DNA from 4 places in the Rhizobium sp. WYCCWR 11152 genome. Region 1 is predicted to be linked to each of the others. Evidence: riboswitches for the same ligand, from Rfam matches in the RefSeq annotation. Region 1 holds a riboswitch; each other region holds the start of a gene.
What was found. A riboswitch is a leader RNA that binds a small molecule or an ion and turns the genes downstream of it on or off. The one in region 1 is predicted to bind cobalamin.
Positions count from the first base shown of each region.

Region 1 (7,471 bases):
CATTGCGCGGCCTTCGCGGCTTCAGCGCCCGACAGGCTCCAGTTATCTTTCATGCTCTCCCATCCCGAAGCAGAGCAGAGCGCTGTCACAGCGGCGAGCAGATGCCGGGCATCTTCTGCGGGAATCGTCCCGGTGACATCGCGCAGCGCGATCGAAAACTTCTCGCGCCGCGCCTCGGCATGGGCGAGCCTCACCGCGCGACCATGAGGATTGTGCAGCATCGCTCTCACCAGCGGCTCGTCGCGGTCGAAGGCAGAAAAGAGCTCGGGAATATGCGCCACTACTTGCTCAGGCGAAGCCGGCAGCGCCGGCACGGCGATCAGCGCATTCACCCAGTGCCAGAACGCGGCGAGCAGTGTCTCCTTGTTGGCGAAATAGCGATAAAGCGTGCGCTGCGGCACGCCGGACTGGCGGGCGACGAGATCGAAGGTGACCTCGTCGCTACCGGCGCGCAACAGGGCGGCAAGACCTTCCATGATGCGGTCCTGCGTGATGGTCGCCAACTCTTCGCGGGCCGTGGGTCGAGGCGGTGTCACTTTATTCATGGCAGTATTAATGCCATAATGGCAGCATTGCTGTCAAACGTCTTCTGGCAACCGGCGGTTTGCGCGGTGAGACGGCATGAAGCGCATTTGTCGGTGAGGCGGCATGACACGCGGGAATAGTTATTGACGCCGGGCGGGCCGGCGACGTAACTGGGGCGACGGTTCCCTGAAGATGACTCCAAGGGGATTAATAGGGAACACGGTGAGGATGACCCAGTAGGGACCGAGACCGTGGCTGCCCCCGCAACTGTAAGCGGATTGTCGATCATCTCAGGAGTGGCCAGCGACTGGCCATCTCTGAAGGGCTCATGGCCCTGCCACTGCGAGATATCGCGGGAAGGAGGATGAAACGACGGATATCCGCAAGCCAGGAGACCTGCCGTCAATCACGATCCAATCAACCGGGCGGGGATGCCCGGACAAGGAACAGATATGATTGACCTGCTGAACCTTCGCCGAATTCCGGCATGCATCCGTCTCGATTGGGCCTCCTGCGGCTAGTGCACGCCTAAGCGTGCTTTCGGTCCGCGCATATGCGCGGAACGGCCGTGATTTTCCCTTCATCGAGGTTTTCCATGCGCCAGATTCTCGCCACCATGACATTTGCCTTCGGGCTCGCCGGCTTTGCGGCACCAAGCCTTGCCGCGACCCGATATCCCTTGACCATCACCAATTGCGGCCAGCAGGTGACCTTCGAAAAGGCGCCATCCAAAGTCGTTTCGATCGGTCAGGGCATGACCGAAGTGCTCTTCTCGCTCGGCCTTGCCGACAAGATCGCCGGAACGGCCGTCTGGGTCGGTCCCGTCCTGCCGCAATATGCCGAGGCCAACAGCAAGATAAAGCGGCTTGCCGACAACGACCCGAGCTTCGAATCCGTCGTCGGGCAGGAGCCCGACCTGGTGACGGCCGAGTTCGAATGGCATGTCGGCGCGCAGGGCTCGGTCGGCAAGCGGGAGCAATTCAAGGATCTCGGGATCAATACCTATCTCGCGCCGGCCGATTGCGTCGCCAAGGTCAACACTGATGGCGGCGACGGCGTGCGCAAGGAGCTGTTCACGATGGACCTGATCTACCGGGAAATCGCCGAGCTCTCGGAGATCTTCGACGTCAAGGAGCGCGGCGATGCGCTGATTTCCAAGCTGAAGAAGCGCGAGTCGGATGCCGTCGCCTCGATATCAGGCGCGTCGGGCAAGAACCTGCCCGTCGTCTTCTGGTTCTCCAGCAAGGAGGTCAATGGCGACGCCTTCATCGCCGGCAAGAACAGCGCGCCCGCCTATATTCTGAAGACGATCGGTGCGAAGAACGTCGTCACCACGGAAGAGGAATGGCCGCTGGTCGGTTGGGAAACCATCGCCCAGGCTAACCCTGCCGTCATCGTGCTCGCGACCATGGACCGCCGCCGTTACGCCGCTGACGATCCCAAGGTCAAGGTCGATTTCCTCGAGAACGATCCTGTGACCAAGGAGCTGGACGCGGTCAAAAACAAGCACTTCGTGATGATGGACGCGCAGTCGATGAACCCGACGATCCGCACGATCGACGGTATCGAGACATTGGCGAACGGCATCAAGTCCTTCGGCCTGGCGCAGTGAAGGCAGTGTCGGTCAGGCAACAGGGATGGTGGGCGCTTGCCGCGCTCACCACGGCGGCACTTCTCCTGCTCGGGCTGATGGTCAGTCTTGCCGTTTCGATCGGCGAGATCGCGATCCCGCTTGCGACGACGGCGGAGGCGATTTCGAACCGTCTGTTCGGAACGGATTTCGAGCTCAGCCGCATCCACCAGGGCATCGTCTGGGATTATCGTCTGAGCCGCGCGCTCGTCGCGGCCAGCGCCGGCGCGTCGCTCTCGCTTTCGGGCGCGATCCTGCAGGCGCTGCTGCGCAATCCGCTGGCCGAACCCTACGTGCTCGGCATCTCCGCCGGTGCCTCGACGGGGGCCGTCTGCGTGATGATCCTCGGTTTCGGCTACGGTGTTCTCGGCCTGTCGAGCGGCGCCTTCATCGGTGCGGTCATTGCCTTTTTGCTGGTCGGCATCCTGGCGACGGGTGCGGGGGGAACCGGTGAGCGCATCATCCTGTGCGGCGTCGCCGGTTCGCAGCTCTTCAATGCACTAACCTCCTACATCGTGACGACATCGGCGAATGCCGAGCAGGCGCGCGGCATCCTGTTCTGGCTGCTGGGTTCGCTCAGCGGCGTGCGCTGGCCCGATGTCTATCTGTCGGTGCCAATCGCGCTTGCCGGCTTCGTCATCTGCATGGCCCATGTGCGGGCGCTCGACGCCTTCGCCTTCGGCACGGATGCCGCCGCCTCGCTCGGCATTGCCGTACGCCGCGTCCAGATCGTGCTGTTCGCCATGACGGCGGCGATGACGGCAAGCGTCGTCAGCATGGTGGGTTCGATCGGCTTCGTCGGCCTCGTCATCCCCCATGCCGCCCGCTTCCTCGTCGGGCCGGCGCATAGGCGGCTGCTGCCGGCAACGGCGCTCGGCGGCGCGATCTACATGGTCGGCGCCGATATTATTTCGCGCATCATCATCCCGCAGCAGATCCTGCCGATCGGGGTCGTCACCGCGCTCTTCGGCGCACCGGCCTTCGCCGTCATCCTCTATCGTGTGCGGGGGAAGGCATGAGCATCAGCATCGACGAGGTGAGCTTTGCCGCCGGTAATATCGTCATCGTCAACGGCGTCAGCCTGACGGTGGAAAAGGGCAAGGTGCTCGGTCTGCTCGGGCCGAACGGTTCCGGCAAGTCGAGCCTTCTCAGATTGATCTGCCGGCTGCGCAGGGTTCGCAGCGGCATCATCCGGCTGGGTGACGACGACATTTCCTCGCTGCCGCGCGCAGCCCTTGCGCGTCGCGTCGCCTTCGTCGAGCAGCAGTCGACGACCGATACGCAATTGACCGTGCGCGACGTGGTGCGGCTCGGCCGCACGCCGCATCGCGGGCTGTTGTCGTCCTGGGGTGCCGGAGACGACGCCGCCGTCGACGAGGCCCTGTCGCGGGTGGGTATGCAGGAGAGGGCGGGCCAGCTCTGGCAGACGCTGTCGGGCGGCGAGCGCCAGCGCGTCCATATTGCCAGATCGCTGGCGCAGGCGCCGAGCGAACTGCTGCTCGACGAGCCGACCAACCATCTCGATATCCAGCATCAGCTCGACATTCTCTCGCTGATTTCGAAGCTCGGCATCACCTGCATCGTCGCGCTGCACGACCTCAATCTGGCGGCGATGTTCTGCGACAGGCTGGCGGTGCTTCAGAAAGGCGAGATCGTCGCCTCCGGCGCGCCGGAGGAGGTGCTGACCGAGGATATGATCGGCCGGGTCTTCGGCGTTCGCGCCCATGTCCAGAAATCGGCCGTGCATGGCCGGCATCATATCCAATACGTCATGGATTGACGGATGGCCGGGAATTTCGATCTCAAGGAGGGGATCCGGGATTGTTGGTCGAGACGGTCGGAGACCTTCGACCTCGCTTTCGGCCACAGGATCGCCAGCGGTCACAAGGCCGGCGCTGTCTCTTCATGCATGCCGTCCTGCCAAAACCGCTGGGCATTTTCCGGCGACATGCATGAGTACAAAGATCTAAAGCGGCGGAAACCGCATTGCTTCCCGCAGCAACTTAATAGCCTCTGAGATCGAAGGCCCTCTGATCGGCGGCGGCTCTGCGCGTTCACAGAACTCTCGCCAGACAAACAGTGTCAGTTCTGCGCCATCCGTTGCGGTTTCCCCCGGTCCCTCTGCAAAATTCTCAAGCAGGCGATATCGAGCGTCCTTCCAGAACAACGCCTCCACCCATTCATATATCGGGATCACATGGAAGTGGATCGGATAACCGGGCGTGTGTCCATACCGGCCGATATAGACGCGCTGAGCATTCAATTGCCGTTTCAGCGTACTCTGAGCCCTTGCGAGCAATGGGCCGAATTCGGCCAAAGCGTCTTCAGGCAGATCCGACAGATCGTTGGTGTCGGTCTTGGAACTGATCATGAGGTAACCGGGAAGGGCGGAGTTCATGCGGTGGTTCACAAGCCATCCGGCCGTCTCGACAACGTGAAAGCGCTGAGGGATCTCCACGGACTGCCTCTTACTCCTGATGCCCCGTCAGGGGACGCTGTAACACATTGGATTGCTGCATAATTTTATCCTTAAATCGACTGCAATTTAAGGTATGGGTTGAGATAGCAGCCGGCAACGGTTATCTCCAGCCGACCTGCAAGCGGATCGTCCGCGAACGACAAGGCGCATAGCTCCCATGATCTCCGATTTCCTCGTCACCCATTCCGGTGGCTTTCATGCCGACGAATTGCTGTCGAGCGTCATCCTGACCCGGCTTTTCCCGCAGGCTCGTATCGTTCGCAGCCGCGCGGCGGAGTGGATCACGCCGGGCGAAGACCGGATCATCTACGATGTCGGCGGAGCCTATGATCCCGCTGCCGGGATATTCGATCACCACCAGCGCGGCGCGCCGTTGCGCGACGATGGCCAGCCCTACAGCTCGTTCGGCCTGATCTGGAAGCATTACGGCCGTGATTATCTCGCAGCCTTCGGCCTTCCCGAAGCGCATGTCGAGGCGATGCATGGCTCTTTCGACGCCAGCTTCGTGCTGCCGGTCGATCTGACCGACAATGGCGCGCTCAGCCCATCCGGGCCGCTGGCCGCGCTGACGCTGCCGGCGCTGCTGGAAACCCTGAAACCGGTTTTCGACGAAGCAGACCCTGAGGCCGACGATCGCGCCTTCCACACGGCCCTTGCCATTGCCCGCAGTTTCGTCGAGGCCAGGATCGCTCAGAGTGCCGCAAAATTGCGGGCCGAGGCGATCGTGCATCGGGCAATCGAGGCTGCGGGGCAGGGGCGTGTTCTGGAATTGCCGAGGGGCATGCCCTTCCGTCCCGCTATCGTCAAGGCGGGCGCCGATCACCTGCTGTTCGTCGTCCACCCGCGCGAAAAGGATTGGTGCGTGACCGGCATCCGCCGCGCCGAGGACGGGTTCGAGCTCAGGGCCGACCTGCCGGCGGCCTGGGCCGGGCTCACCAATGGCGCATTGGAGGCGGTTTGCGGCATAGAGGGCGCAAGCTTCTGCCATAACGGCCGCTTCATCGCTGCCGCCAGGACCCGCGAAGCCGCTCTCGCCATGGCCGAGCTGGCGGTAAAGGAGGCGCTTTCGATCGGCACGTAGGTCAAATGGCGGCAGTTGAGGTGGCGCGGGGCCTGCATCATATCCATTACGCCGTGGATTGAAGGATAGCTGGCCGGATTTTCGATCTCAACGAGCTTATCCGCGTCTCGGGTCCCCCGGACATCAGATGGCGTTCAAGTGGCCCCAATTGTGGGGCCGATTGACTTGTTGCCGCGAAGGACTAAGCTTTATGCCATAACAACCACTACTCCCACGCGAGAGATTGCGGAGGGTGCAAGTGGCTGGCAACCTTGAGGAGGATGAGGTTTGCCATGGATTACCGTGTTGTTCTGCTGATCGCCACATCCGTGATTGCTCTTTCCCCTGCTGACGCCGGGGCGCAGGAGGGCGATGCGACGGCGGGTGCTGCCGTTTTTAAGAAATGCGTGACCTGTCATGTCGCCGATTCCGATACGAACAAGGTCGGCCCGTCGTTGAACGGGCTGTTCGGCCGGAAGGCCGGAACGCATCCCAATTACGCCTATTCGGCCGGGATGAAGGCGGCCGGCGAGGGCGGTCTCGTCTGGGACGAGACGGTGCTGCGCGACTATCTGCACAATCCGAAGGGGAAGGTGAAGGGTACGAAGATGGCCTTCGTCGGGGTGAAGGACGACCAGGAAATCACCAATCTCATCGCCTATCTCAAACAATATTCCAAGTGATGGGCAACATTCCCCGCGACGGGCAATACTCCAAATGGCGGCTCGCGGCCCGGGGCGCATGCCTAAATTGCCGTAATTGCCGATATTTTCTATCTGTGCGATAATAAACACGGACTTTTTGCGGAATGCGGTTTCACGGGTCGACCTGCTCGAGGAGGAGCGGACATGGCTGTCGTGCTGATCCTCGTCCTGATTGTCGTCGGCTCCGTGCTGTTCCATGTGCTGAGCCCGTGGTGGTGGACGCCGATCGCGTCCAACTGGACCTATATCGACACCACCCTCGTCATCACCTTCTGGATCACAGGCATCGTCTTCGTGGCGGTGGTTTTGTTCATGGCCTATTGCGTCTTCCGCTTCCGGCACAAGCCGGGCAACCGTGCACATTACGAGCCCGAGAACCGCAGGCTGGAATTGCTGCTGGGAGGGGGAACGGCGGTCGGTGTTGCGGCGATGCTGGCGCCCGGCCTGATCGTGTGGAACCAGTTCATCACAGTGCCTGCCGATGCCGCATCCGTCGAGGTCGTCAGCCAGCAGTGGCTGTGGAGTTTCCGGTTGCCCGGAGCCGACGGAAAGCTCGGCCGCGCCGAAACCGGCGACGTCACCCCCGAAAACCCGCTCGGCCTTGATAAAAACGACGCAAGCGGCCTTGACGACGTGATCATCGAGGGCGGCGAATTGCATCTGCCGATCGGCAAGCCGGTGCACATATTGCTGCGCTCGGTCGACGTGCTCCATGATTTCTACGTGCCGGAATTCCGCGCCAAGATGGACATGATACCCGGCATGATCACCTATTTCTGGTTCACGCCGACGCGGACAGGGACCTTCGACATCCTCTGCGCCGAACTCTGTGGCGTCGGCCATGGGCAAATGCGCGGCACCGTCGTTGTCGAGGAGGATGCGGATTACCAGACCTGGCTCGGGCAGCAGCAGACATTCACCCAGCTTACGGCGTCATCGGGAGAGATGCCGCCGGCAAACTGACCCCCAGCGGTCGCAGACCGCTGGGAGACGAAGGGGAGAGAGATCATGGTCGAGATTCCATCCGACAGCGCAGGCGCCGTCCCCTCTGCTGAAGTCGAGGATGTCGAACT
Region 1 covers NZ_JABFCP010000004.1:58,663-66,133, reverse strand. Annotated here, with positions in the region: gene G9X67_RS04985 (TetR/AcrR family transcriptional regulator) at 1-476, opposite strand, end outside; cobalamin riboswitch at 688-944, shown strand; gene G9X67_RS04980 (ABC transporter substrate-binding protein) at 1,121-2,137, shown strand; gene G9X67_RS04975 (iron ABC transporter permease) at 2,134-3,174, shown strand; gene G9X67_RS04970 (ABC transporter ATP-binding protein) at 3,171-3,935, shown strand; gene G9X67_RS04965 (HIT family protein) at 4,122-4,613, opposite strand; gene G9X67_RS04960 (MYG1 family protein) at 4,792-5,715, shown strand; gene G9X67_RS04955 (cytochrome c family protein) at 5,988-6,377, shown strand; gene G9X67_RS04950 (cytochrome c oxidase subunit II) at 6,543-7,361, shown strand; gene ctaD (cytochrome c oxidase subunit I) at 7,407-7,471, shown strand, end outside.

Region 2 (7,471 bases), on a different contig from region 1:
GGCCTGACCGGACTGATGCGCGGCATGGCGGTCGAATTCGGCCCGCACGGGATCACCAGCAATGCGATTGCGCCCGGCTGGTTTGCCACCGAGACGAATGCGGCGATGGCCGCGAACGAGGAATTGATGCCCTTCGTGCGTCAGCGCATCCCGGTTCAGCGCTGGGGGCGGCCGGACGAGATTGCCGGCGCGGCGCTGTTTCTGGCAAGCGACGCCGCTTCCTTCGTCAATGGCCACGTACTGACGGTGGACGGCGGCATGACGGTGAGGATGTGAGATATCCGCAGGCGCTGCGGCACCGTCTTTTATTTCTGCCGCACTCTCCACCGCTTCTCGTCGGCAGGCAATAACGGCAACGGCAGGTATTATTCCTTCAGCATGCCCTGTGGTTGTCGTTGCCGGAGTCAGTGGCTAGAAATATCTGCCTGACTCGACTATTGGTTGACTTGGCGCCGCCCCGGTTGGCCATCGCCGTCCATTTGCCCGATTTCCGACCATAAACTGCGTCGGTCATTTGGAGGTTCGGAAATTAACAATCATATTCAGTGGCTTATAGAACACGGAATCACAGCTGAGCATATTGGCGAGCTGATAGCCGGATTGTGCGATCGGCTGATCGCGGATGGCTTTCCGATCTGGCGGGGAAGCATTTCAATGCCGTCAATTCATCCCATGTATGGCGGCGTCTCGGCCAATTTCGTGCGCGGCGGTGCGACCACGATCGAGAATGCCGAATATGGCACTGCGGGAGTGCTGAATTTCGAGAAGACCCCGATCTATTTTCTTTTGGGTCGTGGCGAAACGTCAGGTCGATGGAACATCGCCAAGGGTGAGGGTGTCGATAACTACCCGCAGCTTGCGGAATTCGCGCATGGTGGCGGCACGGATCATCTGGTGAGCCTGCTGGAGTTTCCGAAGGAGGCTGCGTTGCGCGGGGTCAGTCTGTCTCTCACAAGCGACAGGCCGGGCGGATTTTCTGATAATCAACTGGCGATCGTCGCGAAGCTCTTCCCGGCGTTGGGGCTGGCTTGCTACCGCATCGCGGCATCGAAAACCGCATCGGATATCCTTGCCGTCTATACAGGCGCCAAGACAAGCGCGCGCATCCTTGCGGGCGAGATCCAGAGAGGAAAGGGTGGCTCCATCAATGCTGCGATCCTGCTTGCGGATCTCAGGAATTTCACGGCGTTGACCGAAGTCTATCAGCCAGGCGAAATTGCCGGGTTTCTGGACGAGCATTTCGAGCTGATCGGCCGGCATGTCGAGGAGAATTCCGGCGAGATCCTCAAGTTCATGGGCGACAGCGTGCTGGCGATCTTTCCGACCGATGCCGAAGACCAGCAAAAGGCGTGCATGGCCGCACTGGCTTCGGCAAGGAATATTCTGGAAGCCAACAAGGTGCTGAACGGTCAGCGGAGGAGCGATGGAGGTCCTGACATCGGTGTCGACGTCGTGCTGCATCTCGGCGAGGTTTTCTATGGAAATATTGGCGCGCGCGGCAGGCTTGATTTCACGGTGATCGGCAGGGCCGTCAACGAGGCCTCGCGGCTTGAAAAGCTCTGCGGCACGCTTGAGCAAGACCTGCTGATGTCGGAGAGCTTCGCGACCACCTGCGCCGTGGCTTGCGAGTATCTGGGTTCGTTTGAACTGCGCGGCGTTTCGAAGCGGGCCGACGTGTTCAAGCTCGCCGACGCCGTCTGAAGCGTCGATCCGATCGGCGCGACGGCGCTCAGATCTCGCCTGAGACCTCTCGGCGGCGGCGGTCGAGTTCTTCGCTGTAGCGGCGCAGCGTATAGCTTTCGCTGAGCTGGCCGATCACCTTGCGTTCGATCAGGTTGTTGACGACGGCGAGCGCTTCGCTTTCGCTCTTGTCGAAGATCGCCGCCGCCTGCCTGGCATTCATCTGCGGCTGCAGGAAATCGTTGCGGTAGTGGATAAAATCGGCAAGCGTCTTGCCCTCGTCCTGAGCGTCGGTCGGGTTCGCGTAGATCTCCGGCACCAGCACGAGGCCTGCATATTTGTCGCTCTCCTCGACGAGGATGACGCGCTGGGTCGAGCCGATCGGGAAGGCCTGCTTGAATTCCTCCAGAGAGATGCCCGCCCTTGCCGTCTTGACGTCGGCGCGCATCAGCTTGTCGACCGTCAGGTTGCGGATCCAGCCGACGTCATGGGCGCTGCGGATGCTTTCTCCGCGCAGATGGAACCGCCATGTGGCGAAGGAGTAGCCGAAGGTCGAACGCACGACGAGCGAGGAGGTGATGACGGCAGCGAGCACCAGTGCCGTGATCGGAAAATCGCCGGTGATTTCGAGCGCCAGGAACGTCATGGTCAGCGGCCCGCCGATGACGGCGACGGCAAGCGAACTCATGCCGACCACGGCATAGATGACGGGCGTCAGCGTCGCATCGGCGAAATAGGGGCCGCAATAGGCGAAGAGCTTGCCGAGCAGGGCGCCCATGAATAGCGAGGCGAAGAACAGTCCGCCCCTGAAGCCGGAGCCGATCGAGATCGCCGAGGCGAAGGATTTCAAGAGGAAGAGGCCGATCAGCGTCGGGATCGCCACCTCATGAGAAAGGTTGAGATGCAGCGCGCCATGGCCGGCCGAGAGCACCTGCGGCGAGATCATCGCCAACAGCCCGACGATGATGCCGCCGAGCGCCGGGCGGAAGGGTGGGGCGATCGAGCTCTTGCGCGCCAGCTCCTCGACAAAGGCGACGCCCTGCATGATCAGGATGCCGACACCGGCGCAGAAAGCACCGAGCAGCAGCGCCGGGATATAATCGGCCGGCACGACTGAACCGAAGCTGCCGATATCGATGGTGAAATCGCTGCCGGCAAGCAGCCTTGCGATCAGGGTGGAGACGAGGGCGGAGACGACGACAGGCGTCAGCGAGACGATGGTATAGGTGCCGATGATCAGCTCGAAAGCATAGAAGGCGCCGGTCAGCGGCGCGTTGAAGGCGGCGGCGATGGCGCCTGCCGCGCCGCAGCCAACGAGGGTGCGCAAGTCCGAGCGGCGAAGCTGCAGCTTCAGGCCGAATTTCGAGGCGAGTCCGGCGGCAAGCTGGGTATAGCCGGCCTCCAGGCCGACGGAGGCGCCGAAACCGTTGGAGATCAGGTTCTGCACGGCAACGATGATGCTGTCGGTCAGGGACAGGCGACCGCCATGCAGCGCATTGGCCTCGATCGGGTCGACCATCGGTTTCTTGCGCCGTTTCGCCAGCACGAAAAGCAGCAGGCCGAGCAGGGCGCCGCCGATGACGGGGGCGGTGAGCAGCAGCAGCTTGTTTTCGATCTCGGACGAGCTCAACCTTTCGCTGTCGGCGATGCCGAAGACCAGCTGATGCAGCTCGTTGGAGACGTAGCTCATGCCGGTGACGGCGAGACCGGAGATGACGCCGACGACGGCGCCCGCAAGCGACAGGCCGACCTCGCTACGGCGGGCCAGCGCCCGCAGGCGTCCCGGATCGAAGAAAACACGCAGCGCGCGGAAACGGCGCCGATCCAATTTCATAAGCATGGCTAGACAACTAGGCGGGGAGAGGCCCGGTCAAGGGCGGAGATGGTCGCGCAGTCCGCTTGCGACGCAATTGCGGCGAAAAGCCGGCGGATGGAATAAATTTTTTATGACGTAAGCCTCTGATAAATGACGATATTTAAGGTAGAGTAAGTCGTGCTTGGGTAAGTGCGTCGCGTGGCTGGCGATCGGGCGGCCGCCAAGGCCGGTTGACTTCATCCCTGCGCTTGCCTAACCATCCCGATAACGGATGGTCGACTGACCATCCTGACATAACGGATGGTTCCGGATCGGTGTTGCGCCCTTCCGGATGAAAAGGGAATGTGACGGGGCGGACCCAAGCCGGGCGCCTTCATCACAGCCGACCCCGCGACTGTAGAGCGGTCAGGGTCTTCCATCCGGCATCAGGCCCTTCCGGCCGGCGGCTTGCAATAATGCAAGCGGGCGGGATGGGTGACATGCCGGAAAAGCCACTGGATATGCATGGTGATCAACCGGGGTCGGACGCCTCTCAAGTCTACGAATCGTCCACCTTTTCACTGATGCAGCCGGGAAGGCGAGGATGATCCGCTGGCACGATCAGGGCGACCGGTTTCCGGTCTGCCCCGATCGCGGCCGATAACCGCGAGCCAGGAGACCTGCCATGCGTGCCGGGCGAGAAGCCCACACCTGGGCAATATGCCCGTTGCCAGCACGGAGGTTGTCTTGGCTGAACGATTGAATTCGGCGCGGCCTGGTGCGGCGCATGCCACGCCTCCAAGCAGCGCTGCAAGAGGAGTGTTTTCGGCCGCTTATGTCGAATGCTGGGTACCCCCCTCTGTCCTGCCGGACATCTCCCCCACAAGGAGGGAGGTCGGCAAGCCGCACGACCGTCGTGTTACATCAATTGTTTGGAGAAAAGCTCTCGGCGATTCAATCTCCCCCCTTGTGGGGGAGATGTCCGGCAGGACAGAGGGGGGTGTCACACTCTCAGTAGCCGAGAAAGGTGCACTCGGAACAAGCCACGGCTACGCACTCTCCCTGAGGGGCTTTTGAGTATGACCGCCACCTTCATCCTCGGCGGCGCACGTTCCGGCAAATCCCGTTTCGCCGAATCCCTCGTCACAGCGACCGGCCTCGACCGTCACTATGTCGCGACCGGCCGGGCATGGGACGAGGAGATGCAGGCGCGCATCACCCAACACAAGGCCGATCGGGGTCCGTCCTGGACAACGCATGAAGAGCCGCTCGATCTCGTCGGTAAACTCGCCGCCATAGACGGCGAAGGGGGCATCGTGCTGGTCGATTGCCTGACGCTCTGGGTCACCAATCTGATGATGGAGGAGCGGAATATGGCGGCGGAATTTGCAGCCCTTGCCGATTTCCTGCCCGCCGCGAAGGCGTGGCTTGTTTTCGTTTCCAACGAGGTCGGTCTCGGCATCGTGCCGGACAATCGCATGGCGCGGGATTTTCGCGATCATGCCGGCCGGCTGCACCAATCGATCGCGGCGAAGGCCGCCGAAGTTTATTTCATCGCGGCAGGCCTGCCGCTGAAAATGAAGGGTTAAGTCTATGAACCAGCAGAAGATTCCCGCAACCGTCATCACCGGCTTCCTCGGCGCCGGCAAAACGACGATGATCCGCAATCTGCTCACCAATGCCGGCGGCAAGAAGATTGCGTTGATCATCAACGAATTCGGCGATCTCGGCGTCGACGGCGACGTGCTTAAGGGCTGCGGTGCGGAAAATTGCACCGAGGATGACATCATCGAGCTCACCAATGGCTGCATCTGCTGCACCGTCGCCGATGACTTCATCCCGACGATGACGAAGCTGCTCGAGCGCGAACAGCGTCCCGACCATATCGTCATCGAGACCTCGGGCCTTGCTCTGCCGCAGCCGCTGGTCGCCGCCTTCAACTGGCCTGATATCCGCACGCAGGTGACTGTCGACGGCGTCATCACGGTGGTGGATAGCGCCGCCGTTGCCGCAGGGCGTTTTGCCGATGACCATGATGCTGTCGATGCGCGCCGCGCCGAGGACGAGTCGCTCGATCACGAAAGCCCGATCGAGGAGCTGTTCGAGGACCAGCTTACCTGCGCCGATCTCATCGTGCTCAACAAGACAGACCTGATCGACGCTGCCGGCCTTATCAGGGTGCGCGACGAGGTCGCCTCCCGCACGGTGCGCAAGCCCGTGATGATCGAAGCGAAGAACGGCGAGGTGTCGGCCGGCATCCTGCTCGGCCTCGGCATCGGCACGGAGGACGATGTCGCCAATCGCAAGTCGCATCACGAGCTGGAGCATGAGGACGGTGCGCCGCATGACCATGATGAATTCGACAGCTTCGTCGTCGAGCTCGGACCCATTGCCGATCCCGCTGGCTTCGTCGAAGCGCTTAAGGGCATCATTGTCGCCCATGACGTGCTGCGCCTCAAGGGTTTCGTCGATGTCTCGGGCAAGCCGATGCGCCTCCAGATCCAGGCCGTCGGCAGCCGCATCGACCATTATTTCGACCGCGCCTGGGGCGCGAGCGAAAAGCGCGCCACGCGCCTTGTCGTCATCGGCCTGCACGAAATGGATCAGGACGCGGTGAGGGCGGCGATCGAAGCGCTGGCGTAACCCGATGCATCTGCTTCTGGCTCAACAGGGAACGATCAGCGACGGCGAGGAGGCAATCGACCTCGGGCAGACGCCGGGCGACATCCTGTTCCTGTCGGCGGCCGACAGCGAGCTTGCCGCGATCGCCGCCGCCCATCGCGACCGTGGGGCGGCGCATTCGCTGCGGCTCGCCAGCCTGATGAGCCTGAAGCATCCGATGTCTATCGACACCTATGTCGAGCGCACCGCGCGGCATGCCAAGTTGATTGTCGTGCGGGCGCTCGGCGGCGCCAGCTATTTCCATTATGCGCTGGAAGCGCTGCATGCGGCAGCGTCCCGCGCCGGGGCACTGATTGCGGTGCTGCCGGGCGATGCCAGGCCGGATGCCGGGCTGGTTCCTTTCTCCAATATCGATCTCGACGATCTCAACGCGCTCTGGGCCTATCTGATCGAGGGCGGCGATGCCAATGCGCGGGCCTTTCTCGATTATGCCGGGGCGATGCTGTCGGGCACGGAGAAGCCGGCACCGGCGGCACCTTTGATGAAAGCCGGTATCTGGTGGCCGGGGCGTGGACTGATCGGGGTTGAGGAGTGGCGGCTGGTTTCTGCTGCCGTGGTGTCTTCGCGTGTGGCTGTCCGTTTGTCGGTTGAGCTAGGGACACCCCCCTCTGTCCTGCCGGACATCTCCCCCACAAGGGGGGAGATCGGCAAGTCGCTTGGGCTTCCCACAAAAGAAACGCTTGAAGACGCGGCACCTTCTGCCGAGGATATGGAACGAGACCTCTCATCCTCGATCTCCCCCCCCGTGGGGGAGATGTCCGGCAGGACAGAGGGGGGTATCTCAAACTCGGCAGAGAAGATGGGATTCGAACCCACATCTTCCCCCATCGTCGCCATCAGCTTCTACCGCGCCTTGGTGCAGAGCGGCGAGACGGGGCCGATAGAAGCTCTCATCGGAGCGCTGACGACACTCGGCCTGCGCCCGCTGCCGGTCTTTGCCTATAGTCTCAAGGATCCCATCTCCACAGGCATTCTCGAAAGCGTGTTTTCGGTGCTGAAACCCGATGTCGTCATCAACACGACCGGCTTTGCCGTCTCCGCACCGGGTGCGGACCGGCAGCCGACGGTGTTGGAAGCGAACGAGGCAGTCGTGTTGCAGGCGATCCTGTCGGCCTCGTCGAGGGAGGCATGGGCGGCTTCCTCGCAAGGCCTGTCGGCGCGCGATCTCGGTATGAACGTGGCGCTGCCTGAAGTCGATGGCCGGGTGCTGTCGCGGGCGATTTCCTTCAAGACGGCGGCGCGCTACGATGCTGCCGTCGAGACGAATATTGTCGCCAGCGAACCGGATGCTGGCCGGGTGCGCTACACGGCGGA
Region 2 covers NZ_JABFCP010000008.1:124,040-131,510, forward strand. Annotated here, with positions in the region: gene G9X67_RS10465 (SDR family oxidoreductase) at 1-276, shown strand, start outside; gene G9X67_RS10470 (adenylate/guanylate cyclase domain-containing protein) at 655-1,701, shown strand; gene G9X67_RS10475 (chloride channel protein) at 1,730-3,520, opposite strand; cobalamin riboswitch at 3,781-4,178, shown strand; gene cobU (bifunctional adenosylcobinamide kinase/adenosylcobinamide-phosphate guanylyltransferase) at 4,555-5,064, shown strand; gene cobW (cobalamin biosynthesis protein CobW) at 5,069-6,118, shown strand; gene cobN (cobaltochelatase subunit CobN) at 6,123-7,471, shown strand, end outside.
Region 2: it holds a riboswitch for cobalamin, as region 1 does, so the genes downstream of both, cobU (bifunctional adenosylcobinamide kinase/adenosylcobinamide-phosphate guanylyltransferase) here and G9X67_RS04980 (ABC transporter substrate-binding protein) in region 1, are expected to answer to the same signal.

Region 3 (7,471 bases), on a different contig from region 1:
GATCAATGCAGATGACCTCGCCTTTCGTCTCATCGCTCCAGTCGAAAACGACGGCCAGATCGAGCTCATCCCGCTCGAGGGCGGCGAGGTTGCGGACTGTGTAGTCGCAGGACACGGTGACCTCGACGGCCGGGTGGCGTACAGCGAAAGCCGCAAGGGCTGCCGGCAGCACCGTCTGGCTGTATTCCTCGGGAATTCCGATGCGCACCGGTCCGTCCAGCGGCTTGCTGCGGATCGTCGCGGCGGCCTCGCTCAACAGATCGATGATCCGGCGGGCATAGGGTACGAGTTGCAGGCCCGGGCGCGTGAGCAGCACGCCGCGGGCGCCCCGATCGAACAGGGTTTCGCCGATCGTCTCTTCGAGCCTCTTGATCTGGCTGCTGACGGCCGATTGCGTCCGCCCGATGCGCTGGGCGGCTGCGGAGAAATTCGACGTCTCGGCAACGACCAGGAAAGTTCTGAGCAGGTCGCTCTCAATCGGTTCGTGCATGAGACAGCCATTTAAAAAATCGATGACAGCTATCTCTACTATTCGTTTGTCTGATGTCAATTCTTGACGCACAAATGAGCCGCGTTCGACTTCCTTCTTTGAGAATATCTGCGTGACAATTGAAAATCCGGCCAGACGCCTCGCAGGCAGCGAGCACGAGAAGGGTGTGCTTCTCATCGTTGCCGCGACACTTGCCTGGAGCGCGAGCGGCGTCTATTCGCGACTCCTGACGACCGATGTGTGGACGGCGATCGCCTGGCGATCGTTGTTCGGTGGCCTGTTCCTGCTGATCCCCTGCCTTTTCCTCGAAGGGGGCATTTCACGGCAGCAATGGCGATCCGTCTTCCATCCGTCCGGTCTTGCGATGATCGCATGCCAGACTTTCAGTCAGGTATGCTTCATCGGGGCGCTCTATATGACCACCGTCGCCAATGTGACGATGATCTATGCGACCGCGCCCTTCATCGCGGCCATGCTCGGCTGGGTCATCCTCAGGGAGAGGGTCTCCAGGCGGACGCTGATTGCCGGCGGCATCTCGCTCCTCGGCGTCGCCGTCATCGTCGCCTCGTCGATCGGCGGAGGGACCGGCGTGGGCGATCTGCTGGCGCTCGGCATGACGGCGTCCTTCGCGCTGGTCATCATCATTCCGCGCATCAATCCCGGCGTGCCGAGCCTGCCGCCGACCGTCGTCAGCGCCTTCCTGACGCTGGCCATCTTTGCCCCGTTCGGTTCGGTCGGCTCGCTCGACCTGCACAATTGGATCGTTCTTGCCGCCTTCGGCGCGACCAATTTCTCCCTGGCGCTGGTGCTCTTCCTTGCCGGGGCGAAGCGGATGCCGCCGGCTGAAGCCGCGCTGATCGGCACGATGGAAATCATACTCACGCCGTTCTGGGTCTGGCTGTTGTTTGCCGAGCAACCGCCCGTCGCTACCTTTTTCGGCGGCGCGATCATCCTCGGCGCCGTGCTCTGGCACACGGCCATCGACGTCAGCCGCAGCCGGCGACCGCATCGCGCCTAAAGCCTTTAGGCGGCGATCAATCTTCCCAGACGATCCGGAAAACCGCCGTATTCGCGGGATCAATTATTCCCCCTGCGCAGCGAGCTATGGCGACTTTGCCAACTGTCGTCTTTGAGTTGCACCCATGTCGTTTTCTTGATCGCTGTTTTCCGTCAGGCATGGTTTGTTTGTGGCGTTCAAGGCGCTATCTCGCAAACTGGCGAAATGGACATTGGGAAGCCGGCCTGACCCGCCGACGCTCCCCCCGCAGCGGTAGAAGAACTGAAATCCTCAAGGAAATCGCCGGATAGACATCCGGAAAGATATCGAGATGGATCGGAAGGAGATTCTGGAGCTGGAAACCAGCTCTTGGCAGAGCAAATCGACGGATTGCAGGCAGACGATCACGAGCGGAACGACAGGCGAAAGCCGTGGCGTTCACTCCTCTTCTCCATCCAATCTGTCCGTTTTGAAAATTCGAATATCGCCCGGTGCGGCGGTATCCTCGTGTTGTGGACACCGGACTGCAGAGGAGGCAGGCCGGAGGGAAGGTTGCCATCGACTGCATCGGTTGCAGATCGAGGCATTCAAACAAGTGGGAGGAATCCATGAGCAAAAATAGAGGCGTCGTTTATCTCCGGCCGGGCAAGGTCGAAGTCCGCGACATCGACGATCCGAAGCTGGAAGCGCCCGACGGCCGCCGCATCGAACACGGCGTCATCCTGAAGGTGATCTCGACCAATATCTGCGGCTCCGATCAGCACATGGTCCGCGGCCGAACGACGGCGATGCCGGGCCTGGTCCTCGGTCATGAAATCACCGGCGAGATCATCGAGAAAGGCATCGATGTCGAGATGCTCGAAATCGGCGATATCGTCTCGGTGCCTTTCAATGTCGCCTGCGGCCGTTGCCGCTGCTGCAAGTCTCAGGATACCGGCGTCTGCCTGACGGTAAACCCGGCCCGCGCCGGCGGTGCTTACGGTTATGTCGACATGGGCGGCTGGATCGGCGGACAGGCGCGCTACGTCACCATTCCCTATGCAGATTTCAACCTGCTGAAAATCCCCGATCGGGACAAGGCAATGGCGAAGATCCGGGATCTCACCATGCTCTCCGACATTCTGCCCACCGGCTTCCATGGCGCGGTGCGTGCAGGCGTTGGGGTCGGCTCGACCGTCTATGTCGCTGGCGCCGGCCCGGTCGGCCTTGCCGCTGCGGCTTCGGCTCGCATTCTCGGCGCTGCTGTCGTGATGATCGGTGATTTCAACAAGGACCGCCTGGCGCATGCGGCGAAAGTCGGTTTCGAACCGATCGACCTGTCGAAGAGCGACCGTCTTGGCGACATGATCGCGCAGGTCGTCGGCACCAACGAAGTGGACAGCGCCATCGATGCGGTCGGCTTCGAGGCACGCGGCCACTCGGGCGGGGAGCAGCCGGCGATCGTGCTCAATCAGATGATGGAAATTACCCGTGCCGCGGGTTCGATCGGTATTCCCGGCCTCTACGTTACCGAGGATCCGGGCGCCGTCGACAACGCCGCCAAACACGGCAATCTTTCGCTTCGTTTCGGCCTCGGATGGGCCAAGGCACAGTCCTTCCACACCGGCCAGACTCCGGTGATCAAATATAATCGTCAGCTCATGCAGGCGATCCTCCACGACCGACTGCCAATTGCCGATATCGTCAACGCCAAAGTCATCCCGCTCGACGATGCCGCCAATGGATATGAAAGCTTCGACCAGGGAGCGGCGACGAAATATGTCCTCGATCCGCACGGAGACGTGGCGAAAGCCGCATAGCGATGCGACCTAGAGCAATTCCAGCAAAAGTGCGCAGCGGTTTTGCGTCCGGGATTGCGTAAGACAGGACTTGATAGGGATGGCCGGGCGAAAACCCGGCCATCCCGTATTCTCGAAAATTGACCGGCGAACTACTGGATGCTGAACGGGAAATATTTTGCGTTGATCATATCGTAGGTTCCGTCCGCCTTGATGCTCTTCAGCGCTTCGTTCAGGCGCGTCAGACGCTCCTTGTCATCCAGGCGCAGCGCGATACCGGCACCCTCACCGAAGTATGTGACGTCGACCAGATCCGGCCCTTTGAACTCGCAGCAACTTCCTGCCTTGGTGTTGGCAATCCAGTCATAGATGGCGAGTTTATCCTCGAGGATAATGTCGACGTTGCCATCCGCCAGACCCTTGTACAATTCGGGCGAAGACCGAAAAATCGTCTTTTTCATCTCCGGATAGAGATGGTTGGCAAAGGATTCCTGGGCTGTCGACGATGTCACCCCAAGTTTTTTGTCTCTGAGGGCGGCGGGGCTGATGTCGTTGATCGACGAGTCCTTGCGAACGATGAACACCGACGGGCTGTTGTAGTATTTTTCAGTGAAGGCAACCTTTTGACGCCGCTCGAGGCTCATCGACATGGATGAGATGATCGCGTCATATTTGTCGGCAACGAGATTGGGAATGATGTCGTCCCACTTCTCGATGATGAATTGGCATTCGAACTTGCCGACCTCGCACAGCGCATTGGCAATATCGATATCGAAGCCCTGAAGCTTGTTATTTGCATCGAGATAGTTGAAGGGCGGAAACGCACCTTCGACGGCAATTCTCATCGGCGTGCGATCTTGCGCAGCCACCTCGAGCGGCGAGACCGCCAAAAGGATGCCGATCCCGCCCGCCATCAGCGCTCCGCGCACTATAGTCTGAATGGATATGCGCAACATCGTCGGGAGCTCCTTAGGGCATAGTCGATCTCGCGCCATAGTGGCTCACAGCTTTTAATTCTACGTGAACGCTTCTTTGTTAGCGTCGACGAATGCGCCCGCGTCGTGGTGTTCAGGGGTCTACGCTTGCACATCGTTCTTCCTTCCAGCTCCAACACGTTTCAGCAATCCTGGATCGCTTCGGGAAGAATTCTGTTTCTTATTGCCGTTAGCGGGCTTGGAGCGATCGGACTTGTCGTGCTTTCGGCGCTCTGGGCAGGAACCGAGAGCGACGCTGCAGCCCTTGATCGACAGCGCCAGCTTGTGAATGCCCGCCTGCGCGAACAGGTCGATCAAGTCGCGCATGTTATCGGCCAGTTCGGCAATGGTTACCTCGCACGTGTCTATCCTGCCGCCCTGCCGACCGAAGGCTCCTCCAGCCTCGATGCCGTTTTGACGGCGGCAGCCGGGAGTGCGATCAGCCAGACGGCGATGTCTGCGTTCGGCTACGATCAGGCCTTTGTCGTCGACGAAAAGGCTCAACTGCTCATGCTGGCGGACGCCCAAACGGAGAAGCGGTACCGCTGGATGAAGCCTCTCTTTTTGCCTCTCCTTAAGGATGCCCGCTTTGGCGTCAGGCGAAGCACGGCTTTGAACGAACGAACGCCATCCTCAATGGAAGCCCGCCTTGCCAACGCCGCGCGTTCCAACCGTGCTCTGGCCAATCTGATGCGGTTGGAGGGCCGGCCGACCATCGTGGGCGTCGTCGCCATTAACGAGACTGGCGGGGGACAGCAGCAGCCGATGCGGCAATTCTTGATCGTCGTGCGCTTTATCGATGGTGCGGCGCTGGACGAATTGAGCCGGGAGCAGGGCCTCAACGGCGCGCGCTTCGCGCGCACGGCCGATGCAGACGAAAACGAGGTTGCGTTCCAGATCGACGCCACGGCAAACGGCGAACCGATCGGCTTCATCGTATGGCGGCCCGATCTTCCAGGTTCGAGGGTGATCGGCCGATTGATGCCGGCGCTTTCGATTGCCGCCTTGGTGATCGCGATCCTGTTCTCGGTCTTGCTGGTGCGCCTGCGAAGCAGTCTCGGCGAGCTGAAGAGAAGCGAGCTGCATGCAAGGCAGCTTGCCTTGCATGATGTGCTGACCGATCTTCCCAACCGCGCTTTGTTCGCGATGAGGTTCGACGAGTGCCTTGCCGAGACGCAGAATTCGACAGAACGCTCGGCAGTCGCGCTTCTCGACCTCGACCGCTTCAAAGCGGTGAACGACACGTTCGGCCATGCCGCCGGCGATGAACTCATCAGGATGGCTGCGGAGCGGATCCGCTCCCAGCTTCGTCCGGGCGACACCCTTGCCCGGCTCGGAGGGGACGAATTCGCCCTGCTTCTCCGGGACATCAAAGATCATGACCATGTTTTGCCGGCAATATGCGAAGCGATCGTTGCCGAACTCGGCAAACCCTTCCCGCTTTTGAGGGGCGAGGCGGTCGCGCGCGTCGGCGGCTCGATCGGCGTGACAGTCGTGCCGGATGCCGGGCGGAATGCCGATGACATCATGCGCTACGCCGACGTCGCGCTGTACGAGGCAAAGATGGGGGGCAGGGGCCAGTGGCGTCTCTATTCACCGTCCATGGATGGCGGCAGAAATGCGCGCGACATTCTCAAGAACGAATTGCGGGAAGTTCTGGCCAAAGACACGGCCTCATCCGCCGACGGTCCGCAATCCGATCCGATTGTGAACAGGCCGGACTTCGGATCGCTCGAGGTCTATTACCAAACGGTGCATCGCGCTGAGGCAGGATACGCGGCGTCGGGCGCGGAGGCCTTGGTGCGCTGGCGTCACAGCCAGCGCGGGCTCTTGACGCCTGCCAGCTTCATCCCTGTCGCCGAGGAGGGCGGCCTCATCGACGCTCTCGGTTTCTGGGTCTTGCGCGAAGCCTGCAGAGCCGCCTGCAAATGGCCGGAAGACACATTCGTTGCGGTCAATGTGTCTCCCGCCCAGTTGAGAAGACCAAATTTCGCCGAGGAAGTCTTCGCCGTGCTTGAGGAGAGCGGCCTGCAGCCGTCCCGGCTTGAGCTCGAGCTCACCGAGTCCTCGCTCATCGAAGACAACTCGGACGTTTATACGGTGCTGAAGTCGCTGCGCAGCCGGGGTGTTCAGGTTTCGCTGGATGATTTCGGAACCGGCTTTTCATGCCTCAGCCATCTGGTGCGCTTCGATATCGACCGCATCAAGATCGATCGTTCGTTCGTCTCACAGCTCGGCACCAAAGCCAACGGGGCGGCAATCATCGGTGCCATCGTCGCGCTCAGCCGCAACCTCGGTATCTCGACGACGGCTGAAGGGGTCGAAACCGAATATCAACGCGACTTTCTGGCCGCCCTCGGCTGCACCGACCTCCAAGGCTACTTCTTCTCCAAACCCGTTCCTCTTGGCGACCTTGACAGTTTCCGGAAAGTTGAGAGTGCCACTGGGTTACTCACGACCGCCCGAGGCGCCGTCGCGTGAGAGGCTTCGGATCTTCCGTAGGTTAGAGAAACTTTCGCCCCGCGTCGCGGTTGACGCCCGAAGACCGGATGGAGGATCTGATGGGCGAGGTTGGAGAGTGGCGGCACCTTTGCGTCGACATGCAGCGGATGTTTGCCGAAGACACGCCGTGGCACGTTCCCTGGATGGCACGGATCTCTCCCCAGATCGAAGAGCTGGCCGGGCGGCATCCGTCCCGAACGATCTTTACCCGCTTCCTGCCACCCGAGCGTGCGGATGACATGCCGGGGAAATGGCGGGATTATTACCGGAAATGGTGGATGATGACGGGCGAACATCTGCCGCGCGGCCTCATCGATCTCTCTTCATCGCTGGCATCGCTGGTTCCGCCGGCAAGGCATTTCGACAAACGCACCTATTCCCCTTGGATCGACGGCCGCCTTCATCCGATCCTTCAGTCGGAGCGGGTCGATACGCTTGTGATAACGGGCGGTGAAACGGATGTCTGCGTGCTTGCCACGACGCTCGGCGCGATCGATCTCGCCTATCGTGTCATCGTCCTAAGAGACGCCGTGTGCAGCGGCGCCGACGATACGCATGACGCGTCACTGGAACTTCTGCACGATCGGTTTTCCGTGCAGCTCGAACTCATGGAAACCGAGGAATTTTTGAGGGGCGTTGGTTAGAGCCTGGTGTGGCGATGCAGCCTTCGCAGCAATACTGCTCATCGCCACGAATGACATGGAGATGACCGAGAGGTCGGCCTTAGCGT
Region 3 covers NZ_JABFCP010000012.1:231,719-239,189, forward strand. Annotated here, with positions in the region: gene G9X67_RS26535 (LysR substrate-binding domain-containing protein) at 1-490, opposite strand, end outside; gene G9X67_RS35445 (EamA family transporter) at 603-1,508, shown strand; cobalamin riboswitch at 1,671-1,874, shown strand; gene fdhA (formaldehyde dehydrogenase, glutathione-independent) at 2,096-3,286, shown strand; gene G9X67_RS26550 (transporter substrate-binding domain-containing protein) at 3,418-4,221, opposite strand; gene G9X67_RS26555 (EAL domain-containing protein) at 4,327-6,720, shown strand; gene G9X67_RS26560 (cysteine hydrolase) at 6,801-7,385, shown strand; gene speB (agmatinase) at 7,465-7,471, opposite strand, start outside.
Region 3: it holds a riboswitch for cobalamin, as region 1 does, so the genes downstream of both, fdhA (formaldehyde dehydrogenase, glutathione-independent) here and G9X67_RS04980 (ABC transporter substrate-binding protein) in region 1, are expected to answer to the same signal.

Region 4 (7,471 bases), on a different contig from region 1:
CGCTGCTGTTTGCTGGGCCGTGGGGCGAATGGGTCTATAAGGGCCTTGCGATCCTTTTGATCGGCTGCCCCTGCGCGCTCGTCATCTCGACGCCGGCGGCAATCGCCGCCTCGCTTTCATCCGGTGCGCGGCGCGGGCTGCTGATGAAGGGCGGCGCGGTGCTGGAAACGCTCGGCAAGGTGACGATGGTCGCCTTCGACAAGACGGGCACGCTGACGGAAGGCAAGCCTCAGGTGACTGACATCATTTCGTTCGGGCTGAGCGAGGCGCAGGTGCTGTCGCGCGCGGCGGTGCTGGAGCAAGGCTCCAGCCACCCGCTGGCGCTGGCGATCCTCAACCGTGCCAAGGCCGATGGTGTTCCCGTGCCGCCGGCCTTCGAGCTGGAAGCGCTGCCGGGCAAGGGTGTCAGCGGCAAAGTCGGCGGTGAGGCGCTGGATCTGCTGTCGCCGCCTGCCGCCCGCGAGCGCGGGACGCTCGGCGCGGAACAGGATGCACGCATCACGGCGCTGAACGACGAGGGCAAGAGCGTGTCGGTGCTGCTCGTCAATGGTGTTGCGGCCGGCTTGATCGCGATGCGCGACGAGCCGCGCGAGGATGCCGAGGCCGGGCTCGCTGCCCTCAAATCAGCAGGCGTCAAGGCGATGATGTTGACGGGCGACAACAAGCGGACGGCAGCAGCCGTTGCCGGCATGCTCGGCATCGACTGGCGCGGCGAGATGATGCCGGAGGACAAGCAGCGGGTCGTCGGCGAATTGAAGCGCCAGGGTTTCATCGTCGCCAAGGTCGGCGACGGCATCAACGATGCTCCGGCGCTGGCCGCTGCCGATATCGGCATCGCCATGGGTGGCGGCACCGATGTGGCACTGGAGACGGCGGATGCCGCCGTGCTGCACGGACGCGTCGGCGACGTGGCGCGAATGATCGAACTTTCCAAACGCACGATGCGCAACATCCTGCAGAACATCACCATCGCACTCGGGCTGAAGGCGGTGTTTCTGGTGACGACGATCGCCGGCATTACCGGGCTCTGGCCAGCGATCCTCGCCGATACCGGCGCCACCGTACTGGTGACGATCAACGCACTGCGGTTGCTTCGGATAAAAATATGAATGTCGTTTGGGGAGCCGGCTTCTGCCGGCTCTTTTTATGATGGGTTCTCCACAGCGCTTTTCCGTTAACGCTTCATTATCCACATCATACACAGGCGCGGCGATTCGTTGTCGCCATTGCTGCGCCGCCGCAACAACTTGTTGACGTCATCGGCGATTCGGGTACCATATCTAGTGTTCGAGGTTCCGTCGATTCGTGAGGATCGGCGGCTAAGACGGGAATTCGGTGCGCTTCGCCATCATGGTGCGGCAATGCCGGAGCTGCCCCCGCAACTGTAAGCGGCGAGCAACTGTCCGATTTCAGGTCACTGGAGCATGATGCTCCGGGAAGGCTGGGCAGGCGCTTTGACCCGTGAGCCAGGAGACCTGCCTCGAACGAAACGTCCACGGGCGGGGTGTCCGGAAGGTCGCGTTGCATGCCTGCGGGGAATCTCCGCATCGCGTTTCGCAGGCCCGAACCTCCGCCCCCGAAACCTTCGCATTGAGCCACTTCGGGGTGAAGTCATGTCAGTATCTCAGTTCAGGCCGCCACCCGCTCAAGGTAGAGGGCGGAGTACGCCCAGCGGCTAAACAGCCGCACAGCTCAAATCATCAGAGAACTTTTCGACGGATATCGACAGATTTCCGATCGATGTCCTGCGCCCAATCGCGTCGTCACGAGGAATATCATGACCATTACCGTCTACAGCAAGCCTGCCTGCGTCCAGTGCACTGCCACCTACCGCGCCCTCGACCGGTTGGGTGTCGATTATGACATCGTCGATATCTCGCAGGATGCCGAAGCGCTCGATCGCGTCCGCAGCCTCGGCTACATGCAGGCGCCCGTCGTCATCGCCGGCGAGCAGCATTGGGCGGGCTTCCGTCCCGACATGATCAGCGCGCTCTCTTGACGTGAGGACAAGCGATGGGCCTGATCGTCTATTATTCCAGCCGATCCGAGAACACCCATCGGTTCGTCGTCAAGCTCGGACTGCGCGCGGCGCGCATTCCGCCAGGTGGCGCAGACGCATTCCATATCCGCGAACCCTTCGTGCTGATCGTGCCGACCTATAGCGGCGACGGCGGCAAGGGCGCCGTTCCCAAGCAGGTGATCCGTTTCCTCAACGATGCGGAAAACCGCGGACACATCCGCGGCGTAATCGCCGCGGGCAATAGCAATTTCGGCGAGACATACGGGCTCGCCGGCAACGTGGTCTCGCAGAAATGCCAGGTGCCGTACCTTTACCGGTTCGAGCTCATGGGCACCGAAGACGACGTCGCCAAGGTCAAACACGGAATGGAACGATTTTGGACACGGGAACAAACCTGACGCGGGATGCGGGCGCAAAACCGCATCACACTATTGCTCAGCCCGCCGGGGAGAGGCCGTCGAAGGCAGCCGAAACCCTCGACTATCACGCGCTGAACGCGATGCTGAACCTCTATGACGATGAGGGGCGGATCCAGCTCGACAAGGATCGAATGGCTGCCAAGCAATATTTCCTGCAGCATGTAAACCAGAACACGGTGTTCTTCCACAATCTGAGGGAAAAGCTCGATTACCTCGTGACCGAGGGTTATTACGAGCAGGAGGTTCTCGACCAGTATTCCTTCAATTTCGTGCGGGATCTGTTCGACCAAGCCTATGCCAAGAAATTTCGTTTCCCAACCTTCCTCGGCGCCTTCAAATATTACACCAGCTATACGCTGAAGACCTTCGACGGAAAGCGCTATCTCGAGCGCTATGAGGACCGCATCTGCATGGTGGCTCTGGCCTTGGCGCGCGGCGACGAGGCCCTTGCCCGCGACATGGTCGACGAGATCATTTCCGGCCGCTTCCAGCCGGCAACGCCGACCTTCCTCAACGCCGGCAAGAAGCAGCGCGGCGAACTGGTTTCCTGCTTCCTGCTGCGCGTCGAGGACAATATGGAATCGATCGGTCGGTCGATCAATTCGGCGCTGCAATTGTCGAAGCGCGGCGGCGGCGTGGCGCTGTCGCTGACGAATATCCGCGAGGCAGGCGCGCCGATCAAGCATATCGAGAACCAGTCCTCAGGCATCATCCCTGTCATGAAGCTGCTCGAAGATAGCTTCTCCTACGCCAACCAGCTCGGCGCGCGGCAGGGGGCAGGTGCGGTCTATCTCAACGCCCACCACCCCGACATCATGCGCTTCCTCGACACCAAGCGCGAAAATGCCGACGAGAAGATCCGCATCAAGACGCTGTCGCTCGGCGTCGTCGTGCCCGATATCACCTTCGAGCTAGCCAAGAACAACGAGGATATGTATCTTTTCTCGCCCTATGACGTGGAGCGCGTCTATGGCGTACCCTTCACCGAGATTTCGGTGACGGAAAAGTACCGCGAGATGGCTGATGATGCCCGCATCTCCAAGAAGAAGATCAAGGCGCGCGAATTCTTTCAGGTGCTTGCCGAAATCCAGTTCGAGAGCGGCTACCCCTACATCATGTTCGAGGACACGGTGAACCGGGCGAACCCGATCGCCGGGCGTATTTCGATGAGCAATCTCTGCTCGGAGATCCTGCAGGTGAGCGAGGCGAGCGAATATAATGACGACCTTTCCTACAAACATCTCGGCAAGGATATTTCCTGCAATCTCGGCTCGCTGAATATCGCGGCGGCAATGGATTCGGCCGATTTCGGCAAGACGATCGAGACCTCGATCCGGGCGCTGACGGCCGTTTCCGACATGAGTCACATTTCCTCGGTTCCCTCGATCGAGAAGGGCAATGACGAGAGCCATGCGATCGGCCTCGGCCAGATGAACCTGCACGGCTATCTCGCTCGTGAACGCATCTTCTACGGCTCCGAGGAAGGCGTCGACTTCACCAACATCTATTTTTATACGGTGACCTATCACGCAATCGGCGCCTCGAACCTATTGGCGGTCGAACGCGGCACGAGCTTCAAGGGCTTCGAGAATTCGAAATATGCCTCCGGCGAATATTTCGACAAATATACCGACCGGCCCTGGGAGCCGGCGACGGAAAAGGTGAAGGCACTGTTCGAGACGGCGGGCATCCACATTCCGACGCAGGAAGATTGGGCGGCGCTGAAGAAGGCGGTGATGGCTTCCGGCCTCTATAACCAGAACCTGCAGGCGGTGCCGCCGACAGGGTCGATCTCCTACATCAACCACTCGACCTCCTCGATCCATCCGATCGTCTCGAAGATCGAGATCCGCAAGGAAGGCAAGATCGGCCGCGTCTATTATCCGGCGCCGTTCATGACCAACGACAATCTCGACTATTATCAGGATGCCTACGAGATCGGGCCGGAGAAGATCATCGACACCTATGCGGCGGCGACCCAGCATGTCGACCAAGGCCTGTCGCTGACCTTGTTCTTCCGCGACACGGCAACGACGCGCGACATCAACAAGGCGCAGATCCATGCCTGGAAGAAGGGCATCAAGACGATCTACTACATCCGCCTTCGCCAGATGGCGCTGTCCGGCACCGAGGTGCAGGGCTGCGTATCCTGTACGCTGTGATTGATTTCGGGCCTCGAGCCAGAAGCCCCCTCACCCTAACCCTCTACCCGCTGGGGAGAGGGGACTTAGTGGGGATGCCGCTGCCACAAGTCTCTTCTCCCCAGCGGGAGAAGGTGCCGGCAGGCGGATGAGGGCGCGCCCAGACATATTGAGGGACCACCTAATGAACATACAAATCAAACCCGCTTCTCGCGTGCGCGCCATCAACTGGAACCGCATCGAGGACGACAAGGATCTCGAAGTCTGGAACCGGCTCACCGGCAATTTCTGGCTGCCGGAGAAAGTGCCGCTTTCGAACGACATTCCTTCCTGGGCGACGCTGACGCCGGTCGAGCAGCAGCTCACCATCCGCGTCTTTACCGGATTGACGCTGCTCGACACGATCCAGAACGGCGTCGGTTCCATCCAGCTGATGGAGGATGCGGAGACGCAGCATGAGGAGGCGGTGCTTTCCAACATCTCCTTCATGGAGGCGGTGCATGCGCGCTCCTATTCGTCGATCTTCTCGACGCTGTGCTCGACGCCGGATGTCGACGATGCCTATCGCTGGTCGGAGGAGAACGAATTCCTGCAGCGGAAATCGGCGCTGATCATGGAGCAGTATCGCTCCGGCGATCCGTTGAAGAAGAAGGTCGCGAGCGTCTTCCTCGAAAGCTTCCTGTTCTATTCCGGCTTCTACCTGCCAATGTATTGGTCGAGCCGCGCCAAGCTGACCAACACGGCCGACATGATCCGGCTGATCATCCGCGACGAGGCGGTGCACGGCTATTATATCGGCTACAAGTTCCAGCGCGGGCTGGAACGCCTCGGCGAGGAGAGAAGGCAGGAGATCAAGGATTTCGCCTTCGAGCTGCTGCTCGAACTCTATGATAGCGAGGCGAAATATACCGAAGCGCTCTATGACGGTGTCGGGTTGACCGAGGACGTCAAGAAATTCCTGCATTACAATGCCAACAAGGCGCTGATGAACCTCGGCTATGAGGCGTTGTTCCCGGGTGAGGCCTGCAAGGTCAATCCGGCGATCCTGTCGGCACTTTCGCCGAATGCCGACGAGAACCACGACTTCTTCTCCGGCTCCGGCTCCTCCTATGTCATCGGCAAGGCAGTGGCGACCGAAGACGAGGATTGGGATTTCTGAGGCATGATTGCAGTCTGCCTCTTATCATTTGCTCTCTCATCGCCCACATTCAGCGGAAACTAAATTCGGTCCTCGCCGATGATGTGGCGTAGCGGGAGTTTTTGATGTCGTCTTTTTTGAACAAGGCCGGGACTGCCGTCGAGGCGGACGAGGGCGTCTGGCCGATCCGCAGAAGACGGATTCTCGACTGGCTGGTGAACGATACGCGCGGCGAGCGGTTTATCGACAATATCCTGGTGGAAATGTGCGAGAAGCTGCTGGCGGCAGGGGTGCCGGTAGCGCGGGCGACATTGCATTTCAGGACGAACCATCCGCAATGGATCGGCGCCCGCATCCTCTGGAAGGAAGGCTTGGCAGAGGCGAAGATCAACACTTTCGCCTATGGTGTCGAAAACACGCCGGAGTTCCTGAAGGGTCCCGTCAACGCGATCCATCAGGGTTCGGAGGAGGTGCGTAGACATCTGGAAGGCACAGCCGACGGCGACGAGGATTCATTCTATCAGGAACTGCGCGATGACGGCCTCACGGAGTATATCGCCTGGCCGCTCGAGCATACTTTCGGCAAACGGCATGTCGCGACATTTTCCACCAGCCGGCCCGGCGGTTTTACGAGCGAGCATGTCGATTTCCTGCGTGACCTGCTGCCGGCCCTGACCCTCGTCAGCGAAATTCGGCTGAAGAACATCATGGCGCGCACGCTGCTGCAGACCTATGTCGGACCGCATGCGAGCGAACAGATCCTGGCGGGCGTCACGACGCGCGGCAGCGGTGCGACCGTCGGTGCGGCAATCATGATCTGCGACCTGCGCGACTTTACGGCGATCTCCGATCTCTGGCCGCGCGACGATGTCATCCATCTGCTCAATGATTATTTCGACGCCATGTCGGATCCGATCGAACGGCATGGCGGAGAGATCCTAAAGTTCATGGGCGACGGATTGCTGGCGATCTTTCCGCTGAGCAAGGAAACGGCCTGTCACGATCTGCTGCAGGCGATCCGCGAAGGCCAGGGGTTGATGGCGCAATTGAACCAGCAGTATGCGGGCAATGGACGCGAGCCGCTGCGTTATGGCGTCGGCGTGCATGTCGGCGACGTCATGTACGGCAATATCGGCTCGCGCCGGCGGCTGGATTTCACCGTCATCGGTCCGGCGGTCAATGTCGCCTCGCGGCTGGAAACGCTGACCAAGGAGGTCAAGCGTCCGGTGCTCTTGTCGCGGGCCTTTGTCGAAATGGCGGGCTGCGCGAAAGACATGGACAGCCTCGGCACCTTCCCGTTGCGCGGGCTCGGCGAGCCGGTCGATGTGTTCGCCTTTCCGGAGCGCTAGAAACTTATACTCCTCGCTTGTTTCCCCAAAGCAGCACATGCAGTTGAGGTAGCACGCGGGCTGTAAACCATTGGTCGGCTGTTACTTTTGCGACAAGCCAGTGCATTTGATCCATCACGCCGTCGATATCAATGCGTGCGTCATGGTCATCGGGTGGTGGCGGTGTGTGATTGCCGGGCTGAAGGAACAAGGGAATTTGGGGATAGCGCTGACCTGCGCATTGGGCGAATTCGTAGTCGGTATCGTCGAAGACGACAATCTTCAATGCGACCTCCGGTCCGCCGGCGGCCAGTTGAAGACAGTGATCCACGTGATCCCAGTCCGTCAGCATTCCGCTTGATGGCGGTTTGGGGCTGATGACCAGGATATCGAGATCGCGAAACCAGGCCTGGGCCACGCTTCCC
Region 4 covers NZ_JABFCP010000028.1:37,742-45,212, forward strand. Annotated here, with positions in the region: gene G9X67_RS34205 (heavy metal translocating P-type ATPase) at 1-1,109, shown strand, start outside; cobalamin riboswitch at 1,274-1,498, shown strand; gene nrdH (glutaredoxin-like protein NrdH) at 1,778-1,999, shown strand; gene nrdI (class Ib ribonucleoside-diphosphate reductase assembly flavoprotein NrdI) at 2,014-2,418, shown strand; gene nrdE (class 1b ribonucleoside-diphosphate reductase subunit alpha) at 2,397-4,601, shown strand; gene nrdF (class 1b ribonucleoside-diphosphate reductase subunit beta) at 4,765-5,739, shown strand; gene G9X67_RS34230 (adenylate/guanylate cyclase domain-containing protein) at 5,844-7,067, shown strand; gene queE (7-carboxy-7-deazaguanine synthase QueE) at 7,072-7,471, opposite strand, start outside.
Region 4: it holds a riboswitch for cobalamin, as region 1 does, so the genes downstream of both, nrdH (glutaredoxin-like protein NrdH) here and G9X67_RS04980 (ABC transporter substrate-binding protein) in region 1, are expected to answer to the same signal.